2 regions of the Paenibacillus sp. FSL W8-0919 genome follow, and region 1 is predicted to be linked to the other one. Evidence: riboswitches for the same ligand, from Rfam matches in the RefSeq annotation. Region 1 holds a riboswitch; the other holds the start of a gene.
What was found. Region 1 has a riboswitch for FMN ahead of NST44_RS29580 (DMT family transporter). Riboswitches for the same ligand answer to the same signal wherever they lie in the genome.
Positions count from the first base shown of each region.

Region 1 (12,313 bases):
GTAAACGCCGTCCATAAGGACGCAACAAATTTTTATGGGTCAAAGATGAGTACCGATCATATTTTCCGAATACGAGCACATGCTTTTTAGTTGCGAGCATCGCTTGAAGTTCATCCATCCGAAAAAAACGATGGACAGCCAACCGATTTTGCGGGAGGCACACCACCAGCACATCCGCCAGCCGCAGTAAACCGTTGGTCCATTCCGATGAATTTCCGCTGCCGCCATCCACAAACACAAGATCATACATCCGTTTCGCCATGCTTAGCAGCGATTCCATCCAAGGCGTGGCCATGTCAATAAAACGATCATCCGGCTTGCTTGAACCCGGCAGCAAGTCGAGCCTGTCCTTTAACAAAGGCAGCGTGTAATCCCGAATCATGTTGGGTTGCAATTTTCGGTTTTGCAGCAGTCGCAATAACGCATCTACCCCCATATTGACTGAGACATCCATGTCCATCTCCCGAGAGGCATGCGTTTGATAAAAGCATTGCTTCAAGGCGATATCGTGACTTTCACAATGACCCAGCAGCAACATATGTGCCGAACACTCCAGTCCCATGACCGAGGCAGTCGCTGCCAGATTGCTCGTTGTCCCGGTTCCCGATACCGGACTCCAAAACACGATTGTATGTCCCGTCACCGTGTCCCCTCCTTTTCTCAATCATTTTGATCAGCTTGATTAGCGACGGAAGGCAGCGCGTTCTTGGCGAAGTCGCTTCCATGCCTTGCGAACGGTTTTGTCGTCCCAATCAAACAACTGTTGTGCCATCTCCCATATCGTGCGGCGATACGTTCCCGATAGTCCCTTCACATCGATGCGGCCATGATGCTGGTTTTCCAGCTCGGCGGATACATCACGCTCATCCAGCGGAAAACGAAAAACCGCTTCCTCCCAGCGAATGGTCTGCTGAGCAAAGGCGGAATCGAGATACGCCTCGGTGACAGTCAGAGGAACAACGGATAGCATCATCTTGTAAAACGATACCGGTTGATTCTGTGCTTCATGCAAGCATAACCGCTGCATCAATTCGACATTTCGCTGCATGGTCAATCGGTTGAAATTGCTGCACCAGATCCGCTTGTCGTAATGGGGTAACTCCCGCCCTTTGACCATTTCGGTATGGTCGGTGTCCAGCAGCATCACATCGTAATCCATGCCATTTGCTTTCTGATACAAGTATCGTTCCATCTGCGAATACAAGATAAACCCACAGGCCACGTCCACACCTTCAAACTCGTAGAGCGGGGCGCGTAATTCTTCCTGCGGCAAATATCCCTGTGTCGTTTGTGCGAGAGTGGAGTCCACCACCAGCACCTTGTAATCCATTGCGGCCAGGAGTTTGCCAAGCAATAACAGCACATGGCTTTTATCCGGCGCTCCTAAAAATACAATCTTTTTCATGGTTTCTCCTTATTGATTGAAGATTTCGGAATAATCCGGGGCCGTTTCTGACTCTGGCTCGGATGCAGGCGGTGGATCGGGCAACGTCGCTTCGGGCGATTCTTCTTCTACCACGACCGGAAGGGAAGAAGGCGGCTGTTCATCTTCTCCTTGCACCGACTCTTGGTCATCCTGCTCCGGGAAACTAAGGGGCTGCGGCATTTGCTGAGCGGCATTGCTTTGCTGTGTTGCGGCCCGTTCATTCATGAGTTGTTGCTGCACGGTGACATTGCCGTACATCACCCGCATTTTGTCCGCTTCGCTCATTTCATTCAGGTTGCTTTCCAACCTTTCGCGTTGCTGACGAGCCAGCTCAGTAGAAACCTGCTCAACCAGGTTTGGGTTTTGCTCCAATAAATCCAACACCATCGGATTGGCCGGATAAGTCGCCGTCGCTGCCTCTTGCAGTCCCGGTTCGATATAGGGCACCGCGTATAATCTTGCGCCTTGCAGATAAGCATCGATGATCGCGCTTGATGTGAGCAGCAGGTCGGTTTCATTCATCTCCAGCCAAATGACGGTTCCCTCGCGATCAAGCACCTGCTTTTTGGCAAGCACAACGAAATCTTCGCCAGTCGGGAAGTTGATCCTCACATCGATATACTGTGCTTTTCCCAGATGCGACGGAAGCTGAATGATTTGAAACTCTTGTGTCCGCACATCCTTGGCAATCGGGTTGCCCTCATACAGCACAGAAGCAAGAAGCGGCATTCCCGGGCGAAGTTCAACTTTGGCGTGTTTACCGACCGCCTCTTCCTCCTTAGCGATCATTTCGGGCGAAACCAATGCGGTCGGCAGGGTCATCGCCGTGACGTCTTCCGGTTCGATCTGCTCACCGTCCGGAATGGTTCGAGCCACAGTCCATACCGTTTGCAGCGATTCTTCTTTAGTCGCTGTTAACTGTTCTATTTGCCTCTCATAATGGGCGATCACTTCCTGATGTTCCTGCTGTTGTTCAGCTTGTCTCATCAAGTGAAAAATGACAGCCGACACGAGCAAAAGAATGCCGAACAAAATGGCAGCGATCACCAGCATCTTGCGATGACGATAGATCCAAGACATGCTCACGACTCCTTTCTATACCAAATGAATTTCAACTTTCTTCCTTCTCATTGCTTTTATGCTTTGCTCGACTTCTTTTTCTTCGTTCCTCTTTAGCTGTGTTGGAACGCTCCGATTCATCTTTCGGTTCTCTGCGGTCAAAACCGGGCCTTTCTTTCATTAATCGTTCGTATTTCCGCCATTTACCTTCCGTAAAGAGCATCTCCGTCACCTCCTTGTAGGCACAAAAAAACTCCCCGGCAATGGAGAGTAAGGAATGGCTATTTTTTGTTCATGTTGCTTAAGATTATCTTCCATGTTCGCGCTGCCGCTTGCGATACCAGCTTTCAAGCAATTGGACAATAAGGTCCTCCTTTTGTTTTTCAGTGAAATTCTTAGGGAAAAAGCGATCAATGCGCTCCCGCTGAATGTGCATTTTTTCCCTCTGATTGGGCTTTTCCTCCGTCAAAATCGAGAAGATAACATCCATATTGAGCCGTCCGCCCTGACTCAGTTTCTTCATACGCAGCGCCTGTGACAAAGAAGGCGTACAGTCTTCGGACTGTATCGTTTCATAAAGGTCTTGCTGCTCTTTTTCGGCCAAGTAAGACAACTCAACAGCCGGATTAAACGCGATCCGTTTTTCATCTACCATTTCAAGAATGGAAGGGATCAAATGAGTCAAGCGAATATATCGCTGAATTTGATTGCGACTTTCTCCAACTTGATCTGCTAGCAGTTCATCGGAACGTTTTTGTGTCCCAACTTGGGACACATTTTCTTTACTTGGTCTGCCTGCCTGTCTTTTCATCGCCTCCAGCTTCATCTTATAAGCAAACGCCTTCTCGCTAGGCGCGATATGCTCCCTTTGCAGGTTGCTGTCCACCATAATAATGGTCGCTTGATCGTCGTCCAGTTCGCGGACGATGCAAGGCATCATTTCCATACCCGCCAGCTCGCTCGCCTTTTTCCGCCGATGTCCGGCGACCATCTCATAACCGCCCTCTGCCTTCGGACGTACTAATCCAGGAACCAATACGCCGTATTGCTTCACACTATCTGCCATTTCCAGCATCGCTTCATCCGCTTTTACTTTGAATGGATGATCGGGGAAATCGCTGATCTCTGACAACGGGATGTCCATCACTTTTTCCCGCTGTGCATCGGCGCGGCTCTCATCGGTCGAAAACAAATCATCGACTGTGGTCAGCTTGATGCTGGCGCGTCTGTCGTCTTTCTTTGCCAATACCCTTCACCTCCTTTGTAAATGCCGCATACGCTTCGGCTACTTGTCCGTTCGGATCATGCTTATAAATGCTCTTCCCCTTGGCGCTCGTTTCCGCCGCACGGATGGAAAGCGGAATTTCCGTTTGAAACACACGCAGCTTGTCTCCATAATCACGCCGAAGAACAAAGGAAATATCCTTGGCAAAGTTGGTCCGGTTGTCCACCATCGTCAGCAGCACGCCATCTACCAGCAACTTCGGGTTGATTTGGCGTCGGACACGGGAAATGGTTTGCAAAAGCTGCGTCATTCCTTTCGCCGGTAAATAATGCGCCTGAACCGGAATGATGACGCTATCAGCAGCCGCCAGTGCATTGATGGTCAACATGCCCAAGCTGGGCATACAGTCAATAAGGACATAATCATAGTCCTTTTTCACCTTGTCTATATAGGAGCGCAAGATCGTTTCCCTGCTCATTGTATTGACAAGCGAGACTTCAACAGCAGACAATTCGATGTTACCGGGCATTAGGTCAATCCCTTCGGGATGGTGCAAAATGCCTTTTTGGGGCGGATACGATTCTTCCAACATATTTTTAACGAGCAGTGTAGCCAAAGAAATTGACAAATTATCCGGTTCGCGGTAACCCAACGCATCTGTCAAATTGCCTTGTGCATCCGCATCCACTAGAAGAACCTTTTTACCTTCAGTCGCCAAGCCAATACCTAAATTAACAGCCGTAGTCGTTTTGCCGACACCGCCTTTCTGATTGGCAAGAGCAATCACCTTCGTCATTCGCTGTTCCTCCTTTCATGAAAAATGCCGGCTGCCTGAGAGGGACAACCGGCTCTTTGAAGAAATATCTATATAAAAAGAGAACGCCCCGATAAGGACGCTCTCTTGGATATTCTTGTTTTCAATTAAAAATCACTAGGTGTATCTATCCATTCCAAGTCGAGAACAATAGAAACCTCGATTTTATCGTTTAACACCTTATTCCTGTAGTCCTTTCCATTAGTCGTAAACGAAGCATACTTTGCAGAATACTGATAATTCAGTACTTCTACGTATCGTCTCGACATATTCCTATTACGCACTCCACATGACTCGTCTGCGGAAACATATCGACCGGCTGTACCCAATCGATCTCATAGCCTCCGTCCAGCAGCACCTTGCAATCCTTCGCCAACGTCGACGGGTTGCAGGAGACGTACACGAACCGCTTCGGTTTGGTGCGGAGGATCGTCTCCAGAAAGCGCGGGTCCAGGCCGGTCCGCGGCGGATCAGCGATTATGACGTCGGGACGCAATCCGTCCTTGACCCAGCGCGGCAGCAGCTCCTCTGCCTGTCCGACATGGAAGCTTGCATTGGTGCGGCCGTTGCGCTGCGCGTTGATACAGGCGTCCTCCACCGCTTCGGGAATCGCCTCGATCCCGCGGATCTCCTTCGCATACGGAGCCAGCCACAGCCCAATCGTGCCTGTCCCGCAGTAGGCATCAATGACCGTCTCTTGACCGGTCAGTCCGGCCGCAGCACGCACCGATTCATACAGCTTCACCGTCTGCTGCGGATTCAGCTGGAAGAATGCCCGCGGCGACAGCGCAAACTGCAGGTCGCTCAGCGATTCCTGCATGTTCTCGGCTCCCCACAGGGTTATCGTCCGCTCTCCGAATATGAGGGAGGTCTTCTTCGGGTTGATGTTCATGGCAATGCCGCTGACCTCCGGCATCGTCAGGCGCAGCATTCGAACAAAGTCGTCCTGCCGCGGCAGACGGCTGCCTGCCGTTACGAGCGTCACCTGCAGCTCGCCGGACTGGAAGCCGTGGCGGACCACGATGGTTCGCACCCCATCCTTGCTCCCGTTCTCCTTATATAGAGGAATGCGCAATTCCTCCAACACCGACTTCACCTTTTCCACCGCTTCGTTCACCTTCGGATGCTGGATCGGGCAGCCGCTGATATCGACGATGGAATGGCTGTCGGCTTCATACAGTCCCGCGATGACCTCGCGGCCCTGCCGCTTTAGCTGCAGCTGGGCTTTATTCCGATAATTCCACGGATGCTCCATCCCGAGGATCGGCTTGAACCGCAGATTGTCCAACCCGGCGTACCGGTTGAACGCCTCGCGGACGATATCGGTCTTCGCCGCAAGCTGGCCCTCATAGGATATGTGCTGGATCTGGCAGCCTCCGCATATCCCGAACACCGGACACGGCGGCTCGATCCGGTGGGGTGAACGCTTCTCCACTTCCAGCAGCTGGGCCTTGATGAATTTCGGCTGAACCTCTTGGACCTCCGCCTTGACGACTTCATCCGTAATGGCGCCGTCAATAAAGACCGCCTTGCGGCGATAGTAGCCGACGCCTTCGCCGTTGATGCCGAGCCGCTTGATCGTCACGATGATGATATCGCCGGACTTCAGCTCCTCCGCGTTGGTGGTATTGGAAGTTGAACGCCGTTTCTGGTTATATGAATGAGGCGCCTTCCCCACTTTCGGATTCGGCCTTTCCTTGGAAGAAGCAGCCTTTCGGCCTGTTGCCGGCTTCGAATCTTCTCGCGAGTAGGCCGGCTTCCCGGAAGGCTTCGGACGGCTCGACGCCGCTGGTCCGTTCGGTTTGGCTCCTTCTGCCTTGCCATGCTTGCTATTTTTGTTATTATGCGCAGAACGTTGTTGTTTGCTCATGTTACATACTCCATCCTTAAAGGGTATCGACTTCACTATACCATGCGCCCTCCGCGAAAGCTAACTCCTGGCGGCAAGCCGCTGCATCTATGCAGATGAGAGGGACGCAAGCACTGTTGAGGATACATGTCATCGGTTGATCGCATGAATAAGCCCCCCGCGAAGCTGGCGTGTCGGCACGGCAAATCTGCGAGAGCACCACTTTAATTCCCTAAAAAATATTTTTTGAAAAATGCCTTGATGTAAGAAACTTCCGGCCGCTTTTGTCCGTATAAGCCAGTATTATACATCCTAATATAGGATGAACAAATGAATGGGCTGCGGGCACGATTGTAGGAACATTTTACGTACTTGGCCCACATTCAGTTCAATCGTTCGTCTTATATACTTTAAGGAGGACAACGTTCATGTCGTTTTTTAACAAAATTCTGGCCAGCGTCGGGATCGGCGCAGCGCAGATTGATACCCGCCTGGAGAAATCCTCATATTATCCGGGGGAGGAAGTAAGCGGGATCGTCTATATTCGGGGCGGCAATGTGGAACAGAAGGTGGACCGCATCTACCTAAAGGTAATGACCGAGTATATCCGCGAGCGGGATGACAGCAAATTCACGGAATCCTGCGTGCTGGCTAAGGTTAGCATTACCGACTCCCTGCTTGTAAAGGCGGGCGATGAACTGGAAATCCCGTTCTCCTTCCCGCTTCCGCTGGAAACGCCGCTCACGCTCTCCAGACAGCGGGTATGGGTTCATACCGGACTTGATATCGAAAATGCAATCGATCCGAAGGATTACGACTATATTGAGGTTACGCCAGGGCCGGAGGCAGCTGTTATATTCGACGCGGCTTCCGAGCTCGGGTTCCAGTTTAAAACGGCCTCCTGCGAATATCATTCCCGACTGGGACGCGGGGTTCCGTTCGTGCAGGAAATTGAATTCTATCCGGGACGTGAATACGCAAGCCGGATGCGTGAGCTGGAGCTGATTCTGTATCCCCAGCGCGACGGAATTTCGGTTCTGGTCGAGGTTGACCGGAAGGGAAGCGGTGTTGCAGGCTGGCTTGAACGCTCGCTGGATATGGATGAGCGCCACAGCTGGTTGACGCTGAGCAGCGCGGATCTTCAAGAAGGACCGTCGCGCGTTGCGGATCTTCTCGATCAAGTCATTCAACGATCGATACGATAACCCTGGTCTCCAGAGCTAAAAAAAGATGGCCTCTGCCGATGCAGGGGTCATCTTTTTGTGCGGTTTATATAAAATATTGAGGGTACTTCTGGCGAAGCAGGTCCTGCTCCACAACGACCAGGCGCAAATGGCCTTCCATGGTCTTCACGGCCTGCTCCGTCTCCCCGCTCACGATCAGCCGATAAATCTCCTTATGCTGGGCAATGATCGTCTCCCAGTTGGAGTCCATCGAGAGCCGCAGCAGACGCAGCCGGTTGAAGTGGATATTGAGCTGCTGGAGCATTTTCCATGTCCGTTCCTTCCCCGTGCCTGCGAACAGTATTTGATGGAACTCTTCGTCCAGCTCGAACAGCTTATATCGGTTGCGGTTGTCCGCGCTCACATCCTGCAGCGCAAGATTGGTCTCTAAGCGAAAACGGTGCTCCTCCGGGAAACGCTCGCAAGCCAGCGCAACGATCTCCTTCTCAATCTTCTCCCTGATAAACCGGCCCTCCTCCACATGCGTAAGGTTGATCCTGGATACAAGCGTCCCGCTCTGCGGAATGATATCCAGCAGCTCCTCCTCGGCAAGCTTCATGAAGGCTTCGCGTACCGGCGTTCGGCTGACCTGCAGCTCTTCGGCAATTTCCTTCTCCGATATTTTGGTGCCCGGCTCCAGATCGAGGCGCATAATACGGTCTTTTAATAGATGATATGAATAATCCCGGGTCGATCCTTTGATCCTTGGCCCTGTTGACATACGGTTACCTCTTTCTATCCATACAATTTCTTGATATTCTCTCTCTCGATATCTTTCCAGATACAGTAGTACATCGACCGAACAAGTTTAAGTCTAGATGATATGAATCAACGGACGTGCCGGGAGAAAATGAACGGGAAGCTCCTGAAAATAGTCCCGAAGCCGATCGGCAACCAGCCGCATGCCCGGCTCCTCGCTCGCCCCATGCCCGAGCAGCATCAGCGCTTGGTCCCGTCCTTGCGCAGCCGCATCGGCGACGTATTCGGGCGTCTCCCACTCCGGTCCTTCGCCTGCAATCAGCATATCCATCCGCTCGCGTTCATACAGCGGAATGGCGTGCTGCCCGCCTCCCCGATAGCCAACCGCGATTCCGATCCGTTTGCATACCGTGTCCCGGCTGCCCACAAAGCGAACGTACGGCAGATGCAGCCGATCCTTGATATATTCTGCGATCCCTTGAACGGTCATCCCCTCCGGCAGAGCCACGATGGCCGCTGTTGGCAGATGCTTCTCGAGCTGGTCATTCCAGCCCAAGGTTTTAACCAGCCCTTCGGTTATCACGTCGGGCTCGGTCCGATGCGGAGCATCATGCAGCCGGTATATATTCATCCCCTTGGAGCGGATACGCTCCAGCTTGGCCTGAACGACCGGGCTGTCCCCCAAATGATCCGGCCCAGCTTCATGATGGCTGTAAAAGACGCCCTCATGCGTAATCAACAAATTCGCGCCCAATTCCGCCGCCCGTACGATCACGTCGTGCGAAGCAATGAAGGCAACCGCAATTCCCCGAACGGCCGCGCCCCCGTCCCCCGCCACGATTCCGTCGACCGAGGCATCCGGCGATCCGGATTGTCCCGTTAATCGATCAATGACATCTTGGACCGTTATAGTCATAGGCAACCCATCCACCTTTTCATACTAGTATGGCAGTTGGTTACCACTTTAATCGAGAGTTGCTCCGATTTCAACTGCTTTTTTATCCAGACCTATGAAAAAAGCCTTCTCCCCGCAGGTTAGAAGCGAAGATAGCTCCGTTACCAAGGGAAAAGGCTGTTAACGACGGTTATGAAATCATGCGGCATGGAAGTTATACGCCATGAAGCTTTAGACTATGAATTATTCATTTAGAAGTCATTCATTACGATAGCGTCCGCTCCGACGATTCCGACTGCCTTGATATGACGAACAGAACAACCCAGATCAGCAGGAAGCCCAGCAGCTGGGCGCTTGTCACAACCTCCTGGAATACGATCCAGTTAATGAGCACGCCGACCATAGGGAAGCTCAGCTCGGCAAGCGTTGCGACGGAGGCCTTCGTTGTAGTCAGCCCTTTATAATACACCAGCAGGCTCAAGAGTCCCGGCAGCAGCGCCTGGCCGATCAGATTCAAGGATACCGCGGCAAAAGCGCCGGTACCGAATGCCGGCATATTCCATGCGGCTCCTTCGTTCCACGTCATGAAGGCCAGCAGCGGCAGCGCCAGCACGAAGCGCAGCGAGGTCACCGTCTCATACTTCAGCTTGCCGACCATCAGCCGTCCCATCACCGTCGAGCCGCCCCATAACGCGGCTGCGCCCAACGATAAGAGGCTTCCGATCTGCACAAAATCGTTCCAGTGACCAATAGGCAGCGTCATGCCAAAGGTAAGCAGATAAGTGCCCGCCAGAGCAATAATAAGCAAAATGCCAAAGTGGCGAGGCAGCTTCTCCTTCAGAAGCAGGCTGGCGAGCATGATCGCAAACAGCGGCTGAAGCTTCTGCAGCAGCAGGACGGCGTTCAGGTTGCCGTTTGACAGACCCATCGTGAACAGGATCGTGGCCAGCGCGGAGCCGCCCCAGGAGATAAACAGCAGCGCTCCGACATGGCGCCAGCCGATACCTCGCAATTCAACGCGGTTTCTCCACAAAACCGGAATGGCAATCAAGGAAATGATGATGTGCTCGAGCAAAACAATCTGCGCCGACGTCAGGTTTTTCAGAAGAATGACCCTGAACAAAGGGTCCACGCCCCAGAGGGCCGCTCCCAATACGACAAGCCAAAACCCTCCCCGCATTCGGCCCCTTGCTTGTGCGCCGGAATCGTAAGGCTTGACCTTGACACCGGTATTTACGTTATCCATCTCTAGCTCTCTCCTCATCCTGAATACGGAGGTCTTACCAGCAGAAAGCCCCCGCTTGCCGAGCATGTCGGCGTAAACGGGGGCTGATCAAATAAGCCTGCTATCATGCGATTTTTTCGAAAAAAAACCCACAGCAAACCAAGCTTTGATCTTCTCCCATCCGGACTATACCGTCGGCCTTGGAATTGCACCAAGTCAGTCGCGATTGCAGCCTTGCAAGCTGTCGCGAGTCGCGGGCTAATCTTCGAATCGAAGCATCACCGCCGGTCAGGAATTTCACCTTACCCCGAAGATCCATATTCATGTTTTATTTTTTAAATGCTGCAACAAACTCAAACCAGGGTATCCCGGTTGATGTTGTATGGTATGGAAATTATACCATGAATGGTTTCATGAAAATACATTTTTCTTTCAAATCAAAAAGATATATTTTTCTTTACTAACAATTATACAGCAAATATATAATAGTTACCACAACTTTTTTCACTCTGATTCTAGTCCTGTCTTATAATGGACAGCTCTTTGACAATGACACTGCTTAATCAAACACGCCGAAATGCCTCATCGTCGCAACCGTGATCAGGATAAACCAGCGAATCACGATAAAAGCCCAAAAAATGAGTATCGCTTTGAACAGCAATTCCACCATCCGCTCGATTCTCGGAAAGCGCCCGTACCTGCGTCTCGGCCTGAATACCCATTCCGCTACCCCTTTTGGAATCTTCTTCATGGAAACCTTCCGCTCCATCGCTACACAGCCCCCTCTTAAACCATCATCATAACTCCCGCCAATGATGACTTGAGCTCCTGACGCTGCAACGACTTGCGGGTAACATCTTTTCATAAATATTACCATTCCATATAGAGAAAATCACCAGCAAAAATCACGGCGCCAGTCGGACACGTTCTTTCCACCATGCTCCTGATCGTGCTGCTTGGATATGCGTAATTGACGTCTATGCCTTTAAATCAACCTCAGCGCATAAACGAGGAGTACCTCTTTAGGAATAACGGAAACAGCCCGCAATCAAGGGATATTCCCTTGAGCGGGCTGCTCATGCTTGCACAATAGAATAGCTTATACCCTAAACCAACCGCTTGTTACTCCGCCTGGTAGCGGTCGTATGCCGCCTGATACACTCGCATGTATTCCTCCAGGCCCATCTTGTTCAGCGTGTTCACGTACTCGTCCCACTGGTCGAAGGATGCGGAGCCATTGACGAACTTCGCCTCCATCTCGGTGACATAATCCTGAATATCCTTGCCGATCGAGGACATGATATCCGTCTCTTCCAGCGTAAAGTTGAAGTTATACAGAATCTCCTTCACTGCATAAGGCTCCGCCTTCTCGGCTGCCGCCATCGCGCTCGGAAGCGTCTCGGAGCCCTTGAACCAGCTCTCCCGCACCAAGCCCGGATAGCTGCCGCCAAGCCATGTAAAGTACTTCGCCAGCGCCTGGTCCTGTGTCAAGCCGTCCGGATTTTCCGTAATTTCCTTCACATATTCAAGCTGACCGTCGGCATTCTTCGTGTAGGTCTCGCCTTCTTTACCCATGAAGTAGAACTGCGCTCCCTCATCGCCATAGAAGTAATCCATCCAGCGAATCGTCGCCTCCGGATTCGGGTTCTTGTCCGTGATCGCAAATGCCCCTACGTGGACCATTGGCACCTTCACGTGGGAGTACAGCTGATCGCCGTGAGGTCCCTTGAGCGCACCGAGACCGATATATTCCTTGCGTCCCATGACGGTCTCCGGATTCGGCACGACGGTAGCCCCGAGCAAGCCTTCCTGCCCTTTCGCGTTCAAAGCGCCGCCTTCAATCGTGAAGATCTCTTTATCCAGCAGTCCTTCCTTATACAGCTTGTTCATGAACTCCA
Region 1 covers NZ_JBBOPV010000001.1:6,519,930-6,532,242, forward strand. The annotation lists gene NST44_RS29530 (hypothetical protein) at 1-643, opposite strand, end outside; gene NST44_RS29535 (hypothetical protein) at 683-1,405, opposite strand; gene NST44_RS29540 (SAF domain-containing protein) at 1,415-2,506, opposite strand; gene NST44_RS29545 (hypothetical protein) at 2,538-2,708, opposite strand; gene NST44_RS29550 (ParB/RepB/Spo0J family partition protein) at 2,793-3,731, opposite strand; gene NST44_RS29555 (ParA family protein) at 3,679-4,506, opposite strand; gene rlmD (23S rRNA (uracil(1939)-C(5))-methyltransferase RlmD) at 4,775-6,394, opposite strand; gene NST44_RS29565 (sporulation protein) at 6,802-7,578, shown strand; gene NST44_RS29570 (GntR family transcriptional regulator) at 7,643-8,317, opposite strand; gene NST44_RS29575 (Nif3-like dinuclear metal center hexameric protein) at 8,411-9,211, opposite strand; gene NST44_RS29580 (DMT family transporter) at 9,456-10,436, opposite strand; FMN riboswitch at 10,581-10,734, opposite strand; gene NST44_RS29585 (hypothetical protein) at 10,975-11,184, opposite strand; gene NST44_RS29590 (extracellular solute-binding protein) at 11,538-12,313, opposite strand, start outside.

Region 2 (12,313 bases), 980 kb from region 1:
ATGATCCGCATAGGCAGGGCCGGCCGCGGCCATCAGACAAACCACCAGCAATATGGATAACAAGGACTTGCAATTCGTCCGTTTCATTTTCATTATTTTATCCTCCGGTGTTCAGAAATCTTGTACAAGTATATGTTGTCCCTCCAGAAAGTATGTCCACATGCAAAAATCCCCAGATCGCTTCATGCGAGAGGGGATTTGCTATGCAGCGCTTAGTACGTCGACCCGTTACCGCCACCGTTGGCATTGGCGTTGCTGCCTGATTGGAACATCGCTTGGATCTGCTCCAGCAAATACGGGGTCGCATCGATAATGCGCTCGAACAGATGCGTCTGATTGTCGAGCGGAACGATGTGGACGCCCTCCTTGCCTACGACAAGGAACGCAATCGGTCTGATGGATACGCCGCCGCCGCTTCCGCCGCCAAACGGGTGCGTGTATGAATGGCCATGCGTCCCGTCTGCGGGATGGCGGGTGCCTCCGGCTTCAATGTTGTAGTCGCTTCCGCCGGCCGCAAAGCCAAACGCCACTTTACTGATTGGCAAAATTACGCTGCCGTCAGGTGTGTTTACGGGATCGCCAACGATCGTATTCACGTCCACCATTCCCTTGATGTTCTCCATCGCGGTTTGCATCAAGCCTTGAATAGGGTGTTCTGCCATGATCTAACTCCTCCTTTCACCTTTAACACGCGAACTATGAATACCAGTCCAGCAACCATAGCTTTTCCGAAGGAGATTTTCGCTATGCAGTTCAGCTCTGTGGAAAAATGCGGCGGTCCGTTAAAGCGGGGTACGACATCGACGGCCGGTTTTTCCTCCATAATCAGGCGATAGGACAACCAGCCGAGCAGGGTATGTTTAACGGCGTGCAGCAGCCCGGAAGCGACGGCCGTATCGGCGGCATGCTCAAGGGCCACCTCCGTCGACCACCGGATGTCCCGGAGATGGACGTTTGCCAACGTCTGCCGCAGCCATTTCTTAAATCCTTTGGTGGCCATTATAGCTGTTGAATACTGCCGAAACCGAATGGTACGACTTTTTTGTCTCTGATCCGCCTGTTCATCCTGTCCAAATGTCATCCCCTGCTTGAAGACCGATTCTTGATTGAATTCAATGCCGCCGTTCGCCAGATGAAAGGGCAGATCATAGATCCGCTTGATCATGCCATAGACCATCTTTACCTCGGCATGGAGCTTGTATTCATTTTTTCGCATGACCATATCCAGCCTGACCGTCACGGCCGAGTTCAACACGATGACAGCCAGCACAATGAGCAGTACTACAAGTCCGATCGCAAGATAAATCCAAATGCTCACAACGTAACCCCCAGCAACGAGCTTGATATAATACATCCGCTTGGCTTAGTATGGCAAATCGCCAGGTAAATAATGCGAACCCGCTCACCTTCGTCCTCTCCTGTCACCGGGGATAATGAATGGATTGTGCTTCCCTTAGCCATTAATCTAGGATGGTGGTGGAGCAGATCGAACGGGGTGCTAATTGGAAAGGAACCTATGCAACGCAAAAAAATCCCGAGCCAACCTCCGCTCGGGATTCGAATTTTCGTATAGAACATCCGTTTATCGATCAATTCTCCACATCATCAAATGTCAGCTGATGACCATCCAGCTTATCAAACAGCATTTGCGTCTCTTCCTCGAGCGACTCGGCATCCTCAAATTGGGACGGCTCCGGCAAATCCTTAATGCTGGCGAGCCCGAAGTAATCGAGGAATAATTTCGTCGTGCCATACAAAATCGGTCTGCCGATCGCTTCCGCACGGCCCACCTCTTCAATCAAGCCTTTGGTGGTCAGCGTATGAATCGCCCGCTCGGATTTGACACCCCGGATCTCCTCGATGTCAACCCGCGTGATCGGCTGTCTGTAAGCGACAATGGATAGCGTTTCGAGCGCCGCCTGGGACAGGGAGGAGCGCGAAGGCGAGTATGCCAGACGTTCGAAATATGGCGCATGCTCCGCAAGCGTCGCCATTTTGTAGCTGCCGGCGATTTGGACGATCTGCAATCCCCGCTCCTGGCGCGCCCATTCCTCCTTCATATCCTCAAGCGCTTCTTCCACCAGCCCCGTGGACTGTTCCGTAATTTCAGCGACCTGCTTGACCGACAGGCCTTCCTCGCCCGCCAAGAACAGCAGTCCCTCAATAATCGATTTCAGCTTCGGATAATCCATCAATGCGTTCTTCCCCTCTCCATTCCATCACAATATCCTCGAAGAGCCGCTCCTGATAGCAAACGATCTGCTTCATCTTCATCAATTCCAAAATCGCCAGGAAGGTAACCACGATTTCATGCCGCTCCATCTCCTCATGAAGCAGCTTGGAGAACAACACCCTTCCTCCCGGCCCCGCTTGCTCGAGCGTATCGATCACCTGGCGAATCCGATCCTTAACCGATATTTCATCGCGCTGTATCCGTGCGTATGAAGTTCGTCTTACGGCTTTGCTTAAGGCTTTTTGGAATGCGCGGATCAAATCGGCAACGTGGAGCCCTTCGACCGGGTTTTCCTGGGCTTCCGGCATGTAGGGCGTTAAATCCTCCGCCTCTTTCGAGTAAATCATGCTCCGCTCCCATTCTCTCTCATGGAGATGCTGAGCAATTCCCTTGTATTTACGATATTCGATCAGCCGCTGAACGAGCTCCGCTCTCGGATCCACATCTTCCTCTTCGTAAAAATCAAACTCGTCCATCTCGATAACCGGAGGCTTTGGAAGCAGCAGCTTCGATTTAATAGACAGCAGCGTCGCCGCCATCACCAGAAATTCACTTGTAATTTCAAGCTCCAATTCCTGCATGTTGTGCAGATAGGCCATGTATTGTTCGGTAATCTCGCTGACGGGGATATCCTGGATGTCGATTTCCGCTCTATCAATCAGGTGAAGCAGCAGATCGAGCGGTCCTTCAAACGTCTCCAGCTTATATAATACGCTCACGGTGAATCCTCCCGCCATAAAAATAAAATGCAGTGCTCTGATGAAAAAGAGCACTACATTAAATAAGCACTATTTTAAGCTTTTCGTCAAGTTTGCCATTTCGATCGCCGCCATCGCGGAATCCCAGCCTTTGTTGCCAGCCTTCGTTCCGGCGCGTTCAACGGCCTGCTCGATGTTCTCCGTCGTCACGACGCCGAAGATGGTTGGCACGCCGGTCTTCAGGTTGATCGCCGACACGCCCTTCGCCACTTCATTGCACACGTAATCGTAGTGGGTTGTCGATCCGCGAATGACGGTGCCCAAGGTAATGATGGCGTCGTATTTGCCGCTTTCTGCCATTTTTTGGGCGATCAGCGGAATTTCGAATGCGCCCGGCACCCATGCTACATCCACCTCATCATCCTGCACGCCGTGACGCTTCAACGCGTCGAGCGCACCGCTTAACAGCTTGCTGGTAATAAATTCATTAAACCGGCCTACTACGATTCCGTATTTCAAGCCTTCCGATACTAAATTGCCTTCAAAAATGTTTGCCATGGTTATGGTCATCCTTTCAAATGGGAGTATTGTTATTGTCGATGCATGCTGCACTTTGCGCTCGATGAGCGCTCGTTGATGCGATTCTTGCATTGTCCGCTGCGCACCGGATGCTGCTTCCGATCGCTGTTGCCACCGGATTCCCTGAATGACTCACACACAAGGTAGGAATCCGACGGCAAAGGCGAACGCTTCGCTTCTCCTGCTGCATTCCGCCGCTCCGCTGGGTTCATTCAGGTAGCAAATACGGGCTGACTCTTCGAGCTAGTCGGCGTTTGCGAATGCATCATGGACCATTACGCTTGCGGAGTTGGGGATTCGTGCCCACCCTAAATTGGTGGGCGCGTTTCGAATTGTCCGCTGCGCGTCGGATGCAGCTTCCGATCGCTGTTGTCTCCGGATTCCCCGAATGACTCACACACAAGGTAGGAATCCGACGGCAAAGGCGAACGCTTCGCTTCTCCTGCTGCATTCCGCCGCTCCGCTGGGTCCATTCTTGTAGCAAATGCGGGCTGCTGCTTCGAGGCTCGTCGGCGTTGGCGAATGCATCATGGACCATTACGCTTGCGGAGTTGGAGATTCGTGCCCACCCTAAATTGGTGGGCGCGTTTCGAATTGTCCGCTGCGCACCGGATGCTCTTCCGATCGCTGTTGCCACCGGATTCCCTGGATGACTTACACACACAAGGTAGGAATCCGGAGGCAAAGGCGAACGCTTCGCTTCTCCTGCTGCATCCCGCCGCTCCGCTGGGTCCATTCAACGATGGGGGCGCGGGCAGCTGCTTCGAACTTTTGGCCGATGCGACGGAGGCATCATCGATTGAAGCAGAGAGCGATTATTTGAAAATCGTTTCCGCCGGGGCATTTCCCTTTACGAATTAGCGCTCTCGTTCTGCTCCAAATCGTCGAACTTCAGCATATGCCCAAGCTTAGCCTGCTTTGTATGCAGGTATCCGGTATTGTCCTCGTTCTCCGGCATCTGGATCGGCACCCGCTCCACAACTTCAAGCCCATATCCCTCCAGGCCCTTGATCTTCCGCGGGTTGTTGGTAAGCAGCCGAATCTTCCGAATGCCGAGATCCTTTAGTATCTGCGCTCCAATGCCGTAATCTCTTAAATCCGCCGGGAAGCCCAGCTTCAGGTTGGCATCGACCGTATCGAAGCCCTCCTCTTGCAGCTTATATGCCTTCAGCTTGTTGATCAAGCCGATGCCGCGTCCCTCTTGGCGCATGTACAGCAGCACGCCGTTGCCGGCCTCCTCGATCTGCCGCAGTGCGGCCTCGAACTGCGGGCCGCAGTCGCAGCGGTGGGAGTGGAAGACATCCCCGGTCAGGCATTCCGAATGGACGCGAACCAGCACCGGCTCATCGCCGTTAATCTGGCCTTTGACCAACGCTACATGCTCCTTGTTGTCGACATCGTTCGTGTAAGCCACCGCCTGGAATACCCCGTAATCCGTCGGCATCCGCACCGCCACTTCCCGCTGCACCAGCTTCTCCTTCTCATTGCGGTAATGAATCAGATCCTTGATGCTGATCAGCTTCATCCCGTGCTTCTTCGATATTTCGATCAGATCCGGCAGACGCGCCATGGTTCCGTCTTCCTTGATGACTTCGCAGATGACACCGGCAGGGTAAGAGCCGCACAGCTTCGCAAGATCGACAGCCGCCTCCGTATGACCTGCCCGGCGAAGGACGCCCCCTTCTTTGGCAATCAGCGGGAACATATGGCCCGGTCTGCGGAAATCCGCTGCGGTCGCATTCGGGTCCATAATGCCGCGAACCGTTACGGAGCGCTCATAGGCCGATATGCCGGTTGTCGTATCTTTATGGTCAATGGAAACGGTGAAGGCCGTTCCATGATAGTCCGTATTTTGGCTAACCATCGGTTTCAGATCCAGCTCCTGAGCCCGCGAGGGCGTCATCGGGAGACACACCAATCCACGCCCTTCCGTAATCATGAAATTGATCACCTCGGGGGTTGCCTTTTCGGCTAGAGCGATAAAATCCCCTTCATTCTCGCGGTCTTCATCGTCAACGACGATAACGATCTTCCCTTCCTTCAAATCCTGCAAAGCTTCTTCTATGGTATGAAAAGAAAATCGCTCTTCCATTCCTACTCCTCCTTCTCGTAAGTCTAAACGTTCGGGTCAATCTGATGCTTCGATCAAGCAAATCCGTGCTCGGCTAGATAATCCCGGCTGATCCCCGCTTTGCTTCTTCTGGAGCTGTTTCCTTCACTGCCGTAATTCAGCAGATGCTCGACGTATTTGCCCAAAATATCGCACTCGATGTTAATCGTATCCCCCGGTCCCTTATAAGCCAGCACCGTTTCGGCAAGCGTGTGGGGAATGATGGAGACGGTGAAGGAATGATCCGTCGTTCGAACGACGGTCAGACTGATTCCGTCCAGCGTTACGGACCCTTTCGGAAGGATATATTTGAACACATCGTCGTTCGACGGGGCAATTTCATAGACGACCGCATTCTGATCGGATCTCACGCTTCGAATCACGCCGACCCCATCCACATGTCCCTGTACGATATGACCGCCGAATCGTCCTCCGGCTGCCATGGCCCGTTCCAGATTGACTTTGCTTCCCGGTTGTAGCTGCTTCAGATTGGTGTTTCGATACGTTTCCGGCATGACATCGACGGTAAAGCTGTCTTTATCGATCGTTGTCGCGGTCAAGCAAACCCCGTTGACAGCAACACTATCGCCTAGCTTTAGATCATCCAGGACCTTGCTTGCCGAAATGCTGAGCACCATCGCTTCGCCTTGGCGGCCGATTCGTCTCATCTCGCCGATCTCTTCAATCAGCCCTGTAAACATATCCTATCCCTCCTTTCATTCAATCGTTTACGACTTCCATACCGGCTGGCCGGTCACATAAATATTGTCGCCAAGTCTTTGGGTCTCGAGTCCTGTCAGCTCAATCGCTTCGCTCATCAGCTCATACCCGCTGAACATATAGTTTCCCGGTGCATCGAACCCTCCAATAATCTTCGGGGCAATGAATTGGATGATGCGATCCACCAGTTTGTTCTCCAGCAAGCTTCCGCTTAAGGTTCCTCCTCCTTCAACCAGGATGGAGGCGATGCCCATGCGACCAAGCTCCATAAGCGCAGCCTGCAGGTCGACTCTCGGGCCGGGACCGCAGACCAGAATCTGCACCCCCCGTTCTTCCAGCGCGGTCCGCTTCGCCTTGTCGGCCAGCTCCGTGGCCAGCACGACTGTTTTGGCAGCGCCATCACTGACTACACGACAATTCAAAGGGATGCGAAGCTGCGAATCCACGATGATTCGTACGGGCTGAAGACCTTCAACGCGGAGTCTCGTCGTCAGCGACGGATCGTCCGCAATAACGGTGGCAACCCCTGCCATGATTCCCTGGTGTCGATGCCGGAGAGTGTGCACCAGCTCCCGGGACACCTCATTGGATATCCACTTGCTGTCGCCGGTCTTTGAGGCGATTTTCCCGTCCAGCGTACTGGCTGTCTTCAAGGTGACGAACGGCAGTCCGGTCGTAATAAATTTGTTGAAGGCTTCGTTCAACCGGACGGCCCGCTCTTCGAGGACGCCTGTCGTCACTTCAATGCCCGCTGCCCGCAGCATCTGCAGACCACGGCCGGCAACCAGCGGATTGGGGTCCTGGCAGGCGACAACGACCCGTTTAACACCTTCCGCTATGAGCCTCTCGCTGCATGGAGGAGTCGCTCCGTAATGGCTGCAGGGCTCAAGGGTTACATACACGGTGCTTCCGGCCGCCTTGCTCCCGGCCATATTCAGTGCATGGACCTCAGCATGCGGCGTTCCCCGCTCCAGATGGGCGCCGACGCCCGCAAGAGCACCGTCCTTCACGACGACACAGCCGACGACGGGGTTAATGCCGGTCTGGCCTTGCGCGCGTTCCGCCATATCCAGCGCAAGCGACATATAAAATTCATCGTTGACGACTTCCATGCTACCCAAGCCCCTTTCCAGAATAAAAAAGCCCTGTTTCAGGATAAGCGATTCATCCAAAACAGGGCGTAATAAACCAGTTCACTTTACGACATCATAAATAACCGTTAGTTCCGAGGTTCTCATATAACGTCCAAAGAAGCGGCGCTTTAAAAAGCACACCCGCTCTAGAATCGTCATATGTGAAAAGCCTCACATAACGCATGACATCAGAAAGCTAAGACAAGAGATAGCTATTGTACATGCTCTCAAGTCCACTTTCGTTCCTTCTCCCATCCAGACTATACTGTCGGTCCCGGAATTTCACCAGGTCCACCGCATACGATAACGTATCCGGGTCACGGACTAAGTCGCAGCCGGAGCTGCAATCATCACCGCCGGTAGGGAATTTCACCCTGCCCCGAAGGATTCAATATGAAATTAGCTGTTGCTTACGATGAATCTTAACACTCCATAGGCAAAAAAGCAAGATAATTAACTCACTTTTATTTAGTCAGTAACTTTTTGGTTGTATAAATTCATATCCGTTGCAGGTTCGGGAGGAAATCGGTGCGCTCAACGAGAACCAAGTAATGCGGAGGATAAACCGTGAATTGTATAGGTTAAAGGAGATCATGTAAATGAAAACCTCGCTTAACATCATCGTAAGACCGACGGAAATCGATGTGAATGGTCATGTGAATAACGCCAAATATCTGGAGTACCTGGAATGGGGAAGAGAAGAATGGTACGAGGCGGGGAATCTGCACTACGATGTACTGAAAGGATTGGGTGTGCAGACTGTCACGGTCAACATTAATATTAATTACAGGAAGGAATGCAGGCAGGGAGAGCGCCTGAACATTTCAACCGAGTCTCACAAGCTTGGACTAAGCAGCTTTGTGCTGCTTCAGCAGATCCATAACACGGACGGGGAGCTTTGCGCCGATGCCGCTGTAACGATCGTGACGATCGATATCCGCACCCGCAAGAGCCGACCGGTTCCGGAAGAACTGCGGGCGTTGTTTCTACCGGCTTCGTCTTGATCTGGAGTAAACTAATTAGCGGCTATGCTTGCGGATAACCCTTCAAGGCCTCTGGGTAACTCAAAATTCCGCATGCGGATCCCTCCTACGATCCCTGTTATTCCCGGATTTCGTTGAATTGACTTCCCAATGCCGAAATCCGGGAATATAGGGGCACGCTTCGCTTCTTCTGAGGAATTCCGCCTGCTCCGTTGATTTCTGCCTTTTAAGGGTGTCTCCGTGTTGCAGTAACCCTAGTACACCGGCTTTGCACCTCTCATGAGCAGTCTATCACCGACGGCTAGGTATTGGACAGCCGCGCACATGCTGTCCGCCAGGAAGTTCCATACATGGCCGAACCCCACGCATAAAAAAACAGGCCCCCACAAGAGTGGCCTGTCCATCCAACACTTACATGTTACGCTTCGAATACTTCGACTTTTTCCATCTTGTCGCGGCCTTTAAAAGCATCGATATGCTCCATGCCTTCAACGACCTTGCCGAATACGGTATGCTGTCCGTCCAAGTGAGGCTGCGGCTCATAGCATACATAGAACTGGCTTCCGCCCGTGTTGCGTCCGGCATGCGCCATAGCCAGGCTTCCACGCTCATGCTTGTTCGGGTTGATCTCGCAATCGATCGTGTAGCCCGGTCCGCCTGTACCTGTTCCGTTCGGGCAGCCGCCTTGAGCGACGAAGCCCGGAATGACGCGGTGGAATACTAGACCGTTATAGAAGCCGGAATTCGCAAGCTTTTCAAAATTAGCAACCGTGTTCGGCGCATCCTTCTCAAACAGATCGAGCAGTACCTCTTTGCCGTTTTCCAGTGTGATTCTCGCTTTTTTTGCCATATCGAATATCTCCTTTCGATGTACATTCCCTAAGATACGCATTTCATAAAACATGCAAGTTCTAGTTTACTATGAAATAACTTGGGACGCAAAATGAACCCGCATCTTTAGTCTTACATACTGGGAAATCTCATCTTGAGGGGGGCTTCACGCTTAGATGCTTTCAGCGTCCATCGTCCGCGAAGGCTCCGTGGTCTGTAAAAAAGCCCAACCAAACCGATCAAGCGGTCTGGCGGGCTTTTAAAGGAATCGTCGAATCCTGGCTCACACCCTGTAAGGTGTTGGTTCTGCCGATCGAAACAACTTAGCTTGTAACGGTTTCTTTGGCAATCCGGGCAGAAACGACGTCATTGCTGATAATATCCTGGAGCGACTCGCGGCGAACGACAAGCCGGCTCTGGCCATCCTTAACAAAAACGACGGCAGGTCTGCGGATGCGGTTGTAGTTGCTTGCCATGGAATAGTTATAAGCGCCTGTGCAGGATACGGCCAGCAGGTCTCCCGTGTTAACCTTAGGCAGATCCAGGTCCCAGATCAGCATGTCACCGCTCTCGCAGCACTTGCCGGCAATCGAAACCGTCTCCTCTGGCTTCTCGTTTGCACGGTTGGCCAGAATGGCCTCATATTTCGATTCGTACAGGGCCGGTCTCGGGTTGTCAGTCATTCCGCCGTCTACGGCCACGTATTTCCGCACGCCCGGAATGTCCTTGCTGGTCCCTACCGTATACAGCGTGGTGCCTGCTTCACCCACGATACTGCGGCCAGGCTCTACCCAAATCTCAGGCAGCTCGCTGCCAATGCCGGCAAAATGGGTCTTCACCGCATCCGTAATCGCTTTAACGTAGTCGGAAACATGCAGCGGGGTATCTCCGTCGACATAGCGAATTCCGAATCCGCCGCCAAGATTGACTACCTTGAAGGTAATGCCCAGATCTGCTTTGACCTTCGCCGCAAATTCGGCAACGCGCCCAACGGCCATCTGGAATCCTTCGACTTCGAAAATTTGCGAGCCGATATGGGAATGGATGCCGATCAATTGAATGTTATTCTGTGCCGCTGCCAGCTTCACCGCTTCAAACGCCGAGCCGTTTCCGATATCGAATCCGAATTTGGAATCGGTTTGGCCGGTCGAGATATATTCATGGGTATGCGCCTCAACGCCCGGCGTTAAACGAAGGAGAATGTTCACCTTCCGGTTCTTCTCGGCCGCGATCGCCTGCAGCATATGCAGCTCGACTACATTGTCCACGACGAAGCAGCCGATTTCGGCATCAATGGCCATTTCGATTTCTTCAGGCGTCTTGTTGTTGCCGTGAAAATGGATCCGCTGTACCGGAAAGCCGGCTTGCAGCGCCGTGTACAGCTCCCCGTCGGAAACGACGTCCAGCGACATCCCTTCCTCCTCAGCGAGCTGGCACATGGCCATCACGCAGAACGCTTTGCTGGCGTACGCGACTTGAAACTTCAAACCGGAAGCCTTAAAGGCTTCAATATATTCCCGGCAGCGATTCCGGACCGCTTGCTCGTCCACAATATATAGAGGCGTACCGTACTGGGCTTTCAATTCGGATGTGTCGCATCCGCCGATCTCCAAACGTCCCTGTTCGTTAATCTTGCTGGTACCGTGTAGAAACATGCTTACAATTCCTCCGATCGCTTTATCAAAAATAGGATAATCGAATAATTGTTCACAGTATAGCAGACAACGAAACGTAAGCAAAATGGATTTTTCAACACATCATTTGTGTTATTATCAATGCCTTCCTTTGGAATTCATTTCAGTCCCCATTTTGGTGTGATCCCTCGTCTTGTTGAGCGCCGGGCGTCTCGTTGACGTCAGCAGCGGTTTACGGAATAAAATCTCGCCCATGGCCTTTGCACTAAATGGTATAAACGGCCATAAGTACGACGAGTTATAGGAGCGATGCGTCGTCAAGGATAGAATCAGCAGCGTGCTGCCGATCACGAACCCTTTCACACCAAACAGCGCCGTCGCTACGAGCAGGACGAGCCGGACCATCCGGTTGGCGAGCCCGAGCTCGTAGCTCGGCGTGGCGAACATGCCGATAGCTGCAACGGCCATATAAAGCACCACCTCATTGACGAACAGCCCGGTCTTGACGGCAATATCGCCGATCAGAATCGCAGCGATCAAGCCCATGGCCGAGGCGAGCGGCGTCGGCGTATGAACGGCCGCCAAACGCAGCAGATCGACGCCGAATTCGACGATCAGAAATTGCCCGATAATCGGAATCTTGGCATTCTCCTGCGGCCCAAGGATATCCAGCGCCGGCGGCTTCAGCTCCGGATGGACGACAAGCAGCATCCAGAGCGGAAGCAGGAACATCGAGGCGAAGATGCCGCCAAAGCGGATCCATCTTAAATAGGTGCCCATAAACGCGGTTTGCCGGTTCTCTTCGGCATGCTGGCATAAATCGAAGAAGGTCGTCGGCATAATCATTACGCTGGGCGATGTATCGACCATGACGACGATCCGTCCCTCCAGAAGGTGTGAGGCTACCACGTCCGGCCGCTCCGAGTATCGGACGAGCGGGTACGGATGCCAGCCCTTATTCACGATTGCTTCCTCCAGCTGCTTGTCGCCGAGCGGCAGCCCTTCGAGATCAAGCTGCTTTATTTTCCGGCGAATCGCTTCTACCTGCACGCGATCGGCAATATCGTCGATAAAGAGCAGGCTCACATCCGTCTTGGTCCGTCTTCCTACCTTCATCGTCTCCACATGAAGCCCCGGGTCGCGGACCCGCCGCCGCACGAGATTGATATTGGTTACGATCGTCTCCGTGAACCCGTCCCTAGCTCCACGAACGACGCGTTCAACCGCCGGCTCTTCAAGCCCGCGCACGGGATATTTCCGGGTATCCAGCAGGATGGCGGTGCTAGCGCCCTCGATGAACAACGCGCAAATTCCGCATAACACGTCATTGATCACCTTGCTCAGCTTCGACACCTGTTCAACCTGGACATGAGGAATATACGCCTTCATCAT
Region 2 covers NZ_JBBOPV010000001.1:5,536,835-5,549,147, forward strand. The annotation lists gene NST44_RS25110 (D-alanyl-D-alanine carboxypeptidase family protein) at 1-93, opposite strand, end outside; gene ytfJ (GerW family sporulation protein) at 213-662, opposite strand; gene NST44_RS25120 (DUF2953 domain-containing protein) at 635-1,318, opposite strand; gene scpB (SMC-Scp complex subunit ScpB) at 1,590-2,192, opposite strand; gene NST44_RS25130 (segregation and condensation protein A) at 2,161-2,970, opposite strand; gene ribH (6,7-dimethyl-8-ribityllumazine synthase) at 3,022-3,489, opposite strand; gene NST44_RS25140 (hypothetical protein) at 4,072-4,371, shown strand; gene NST44_RS25145 (bifunctional 3,4-dihydroxy-2-butanone-4-phosphate synthase/GTP cyclohydrolase II) at 4,361-5,602, opposite strand; gene ribE (riboflavin synthase) at 5,656-6,321, opposite strand; gene ribD (bifunctional diaminohydroxyphosphoribosylaminopyrimidine deaminase/5-amino-6-(5-phosphoribosylamino)uracil reductase RibD) at 6,349-7,452, opposite strand; FMN riboswitch at 7,713-7,864, opposite strand; gene NST44_RS25160 (acyl-CoA thioesterase) at 8,073-8,477, shown strand; gene NST44_RS25165 (peptidylprolyl isomerase) at 8,875-9,306, opposite strand; gene lysA (diaminopimelate decarboxylase) at 9,611-10,942, opposite strand; gene NST44_RS25175 (spore germination protein) at 11,060-12,313, opposite strand, start outside.
Region 2: another riboswitch for FMN. It lies ahead of ribD (bifunctional diaminohydroxyphosphoribosylaminopyrimidine deaminase/5-amino-6-(5-phosphoribosylamino)uracil reductase RibD); the one in region 1 lies ahead of NST44_RS29580 (DMT family transporter).